Regions from separate parts of the Massilia sp. DJPM01 genome, predicted to be linked through region 1. Evidence: predicted binding sites of a transcription regulator. Region 1 holds the regulator's gene; the other holds the start of a gene.

Evidence for each region. Region 1 encodes LexA, which represses DNA repair genes until DNA is damaged. Its sites were predicted from a motif close to ACTGTATNNNNATACAGT; they were not measured.
Region 2: a site for LexA is predicted at 1,484-1,501, ahead of dinB (DNA polymerase IV). Genes of this name have one in related genera too.

Annotation. Positions count from the first base shown of each region.
Region 1 is NZ_JAQOZV010000019.1:74,429-76,629, reverse strand. Features, by position in the region: gene rpsF (30S ribosomal protein S6) at 1-40, opposite strand, end outside; gene PO883_RS14350 (DUF29 domain-containing protein) at 179-625, opposite strand; gene lexA (transcriptional repressor LexA) at 758-1,393, shown strand; gene PO883_RS14340 (tetratricopeptide repeat protein) at 1,428-2,153, opposite strand.
Region 2 is NZ_JAQOZV010000015.1:35,775-37,975, reverse strand. Features, by position in the region: gene PO883_RS12035 (recombination-associated protein RdgC) at 1-234, opposite strand, end outside; gene dinB (DNA polymerase IV) at 382-1,434, opposite strand; gene PO883_RS12025 (TetR/AcrR family transcriptional regulator) at 1,560-2,201, opposite strand, start outside.

The DNA.
Region 1 (2,201 bases):
GGTCCGGGTGGACGATAAAAACGATTTCATAATGACGCATGCATAACTCCTTAGGGACGTTTAAACAAATGCCCACCTCGGCGTCAAGACGAGTGTGGGAAGGGAAAGCCGGCAATTATAGCGTGTAATGCAGCAACAATCAAGGACGCAGTGCGGCACTTGTGCGATCGGGCACTGTTCACGGCACGAAGTCGTCGTCCAGCAGTTGGGCTGCGCTGTAGGGGAGTTCGGTTGGAAATGCCTTTGGGGGCAGGCGGGTTTCTCGCGCCGCAGCCAGTACGGCTTGCCGATAGCGGCGCCTGGCAAGTGCTGGAATGTCACGAACAAGACTGGGACTGTCTTGCAACAACTGTGCGATTTCGTCACGCTGGTGGGCAAGCGTATTTAGCCAGCTGCTTGACTTACGCTTGGGCTGATATTGGCACTCAAGCAGGTGAATCGCCACCACCTTCAGGCGGCTGCTTAGCTCCCTGCGATCACGGCCGGTCATGCCCTCAAGCTCCTCTACCAGATTGTCGATATCAAGCTGCCCGAACTGGCGCGCGCGCAACAAACTCACTTGCGGCTCAAGCCACAGCACAAAATCCTCCTCATAACTCACCCGTGGAACCTCACGCCGACCCATGACGCACCTCCTCCGCTGCTTGTTGGACAGCGCCCATCGCAAATAATTCGCCTGTTCGGCCAATTAACCCTTGCATTGCGCGAAATACTGTACAAAAATACAGTCTGTCCATATACACAGTCCCGCATACCGATGATCAAGCTCACACCACGGCAAGAACAAATCCTCAACCTGATCAAGGATGCGATCGAGAACACGGGCTTTCCTCCCACCCGTGCCGAGATCGCCAATGAACTGGGCTTCAAGTCGGCCAACGCGGCCGAAGAGCATCTGCAGGCGCTCGCGCGCAAGGGCGCCATCGAAATTTCGCCCGGCACCTCGCGCGGCATCCGCCTGATCGGCGCCAGCGTCGACGCCATTGCCATGCCGCCGCCGAACCTGCTGATATCGCTGCCGCTGGTTGGGCGCGTGGCTGCCGGTTCGCCCATCCTCGCGCAGGAGCATGTGGAAGCGACCTACAGCGTGGACCCGGCGATGTTCTCGGCGCGTCCCGATTTCCTGCTCAAGGTGCGTGGCTGGTCGATGCGCGACGCCGGCATCATGGATGGCGACCTGCTGGCCGTCAAAAAGGTCGACAGCGCCAAGAATGGCCAGATCGTGGTGGCCCGGATCGGTGACGATGTCACCGTCAAGCGCTACAAAAAGACCGGCTCGCTGATCGAACTGCTGCCGGAAAATCCGGACTTCAAGGTCATCCATGTCGATCCGGCGACCGACGAGTTCGCGCTCGAAGGCCTCGCGGTAGGATTGATGCGCAGCTGGAACTGAGCGTGCGGGCGCTGTTCCACTGCGCCCGTGCCGTCTAGTCGCCCTTGCGCGGCGCCGTCGTCGCCGCTTCGGTGACGATCCGGTTGTGTTCCTTGATATAGGCGTCGGTGGCACTGCGCCAGGCGCCGAAGTCGGCCAGCACCAGCTTGGCCGAGACCTTGGCGTTTTCGGCGATGCCGGCATACACGCCTTCCAGATGCACGCGCGACTGTTCGGCTTCGTCCTTGGTCAGCAGGTCGGCCACCTCCTTGGGAATGCGCTTGGTCAGCGGACTGGCCTCGTTGAGGTTGCGCACGAAGCCGTTGTAGCAATCCTGCCAGGCCGCGACCTTGGCCGACACGCTCTCGATTTCATCGTTCTGCTTCGACATGGCCGGAATGCGCGGCACCGGGCAGCGGAACTGGCCCGCGCTGAGCTCGGCGCCATCGTATTTGGATATCCAGTAATCAAGCTCGGCGCGCCGCGTTGCGCGCTTGTTGATCATCGCGAGCGAGCCGGCGGCGGTCTTGTTGCCCTTGGCCGCCGATTTCTTGAACCAGGCTTCGGCCTTGGCCAGGTCCACCGTCCCCGCCTCGCCGTAAAAATACATTTCGCCCATGTGCAACTGGGCTTCGGCATTGCCGGCGTTGGCCAGCTTGGTGTAGAGCTGCAGCGCTTGCGGATACGATTTTTTCGCGAACAAGGCGTTGGCGTCGGCCAGCTCGTCCGCTTGCGCCACGCCGCCCAGCATCAATGCCAGGCAAAACAGGGATTTCTTCATTGCACGTCTCACGATGGGATGTCCGGATGCGCATCATAACCGGATTGG
Region 2 (2,201 bases), on a different contig from region 1:
GTTGATCACCGACGATGGCAACAGCTTCTTTTCGGTGCCCAGCAAAATCAGCATCTGCTTGTTGACGGTGTGAACCAGCATGCCGTTGTTGCGCGGCGAATCCCAGCCCTGGCGCAGCAATTCGTTGCTGGTGGCCGGAACAAAACTCATGGGCGCCAGCGCCGCTTCGAGTTGCTCAGGAGTGAATGCCCACGGTGCGGGAAGGCGGTAAATCTGAAGATTCTTGAACCACATTGTGCTTTACCTTGTTTGAGTCAGTATTTACAGCGGGATGAAGCAGGAAGGCGCGGCGAGCCGCTTTCACCTCCTGCGTAACGGCCTGCCACGGGGGCAGGACTTGCGTCGTCCGCGACAAATCATCTGTGCGAAGGGAACGACATTTTACACGTCCGCATCGGCGAACAGGCTTAACTGTTCGAGGTTTTCGGCCTCGCCCAGGCGCACCCCGACGCCCAGCAAGCGCACAGGCTGCTTGCCGCGCGCATAGCCGGTTTCCATCAGTCTGGCGTATTGCCCCATGTGTGGCGCGGTGCCAACACATTCCACGGTGGTCTGGTGAAAATCGGCGAATTTGAGTTTAACGAACAGCTTTTGCACGCTTTTCTGGGCCCCGGCGCGGGCAATGCGCGCGTTCAGGTTGTCGAACAGTTCCGGCAGCAGGCCGATGCAGGCCGCCAGGTCCGGCACGTCCGGGGTATAGGTTTCCTCGACGCTGACCGACTTGCGTTCGCGCTCGTTGCAGACGGCGCGGTTGTCGATGCCGCGGCATAAATCGTGCAGCCGGGTGCCGAAGCTGCCGAAATGGTGTTGCAGTTCGAGCAGGGTCCAGCTGCGCAGGTCGGCGCAGGTTTGCACGCCCAAGTTGTTGAGTTTGGCGGCGGTGACCTTGCCGACGCCGTGCAGTTTTTTGACCGGCAAGGCGGCGACGAAGGCGTCCACCTCGTCCGGGCGCACCAGCCACAGGCCGTCGGGCTTGTTCCAGTCGCTGGCGATCTTGGCCACGAACTTGTTGGGCGCCACCCCGGCCGAGGCGGTGATGCCGACGGTCTCGACAATGCGCTTGCGGATTTCCTGCGCGATCAGGGTGGCGCTGCCCTTGCAATGGGGCGAGTCGGAGACGTCAAGATAGGCTTCGTCGAGCGAGAGCGGCTCGACCAGGTCGGTGTAGTCGCCGTAGATGGCCAGGATCTGGCGCGAGGCGATGCGGTATTTTTCCATGGCCGGCGGGATCACCACCAGGGCGGGGCACAGCTTGAGGGCCTGGGCGGTGGCCATGGCCGAGTGGATGCCGTAGCGCCGCGCTTCATAGTTGCAGGTGGCCACCACGCCGCGCTGGCCCGGCTGGCCGCCAACGGCCAGCGGCACCTCGCGCAGGGCGGGATTGTCGCGCATTTCGACGGCTGCGTAAAAGCAGTCGCAGTCGCAATGGATGATTTTTCGGGCTGGGGCGTTCACGCTCTGGTGTGCCCGGTTGAGGGCCACTACTGTAATTGCATACAGTATTCACTGAAATGGGATTTGTTGCAAGCTGGAAGGACGCGCAGGCGCACGCGAGGGGGCTAACTCAGGTGGCTGCGGATCATCGCCAGCGTGCTATCGGCAAAATCATCCACATGCACCTTGGCCGCCCGGTACTTCCAGCGCTTGATATACCAGTCCTGGAACATGGCCACGATATGCGCCGCCAGCAAATCCGGCCGCCCGGCCGGCACCGGTGTGAGCTGGCTGATCATCTCGGCAATCTCGGCCTGGATCGACAGCTCCGAATTTTTCGCCATGCCGCGCTGCTCGAAACTGAGCACGCGCGAATCCATGTACACGAAGTAAAACCACGGCTGCAAGATCTCGGACAGGTAAATCGTCGCCCGCACCAGCGATTCGAGCCGCTCCAGCGGCGCCTGCACATGCTGGAACATGCGCGGCAATTCCTGGCTGGCATGGCGCACCACGTCCTCGATCATTTCCGCCAGCTGATCCTTGCTTTCGATGTAGCCGTACAGCCCGCCCATCGACAAGCCCGTCTCGCGGCACAGGTCGCGCAAGCTCATCGCGCGAAAGCCGACCTCGTTGGCGAGGCGGAACGTTGCGGCAAAGATTTTTTCCATGTTTTCCAGCGCCGGCTTGCGGCGCTTGACGCCGATCCGCTCGGCGTGGTGGTCAACAATGTAGGCCCAGATGGTGTCGCCGTTGAGCGGCGTCAT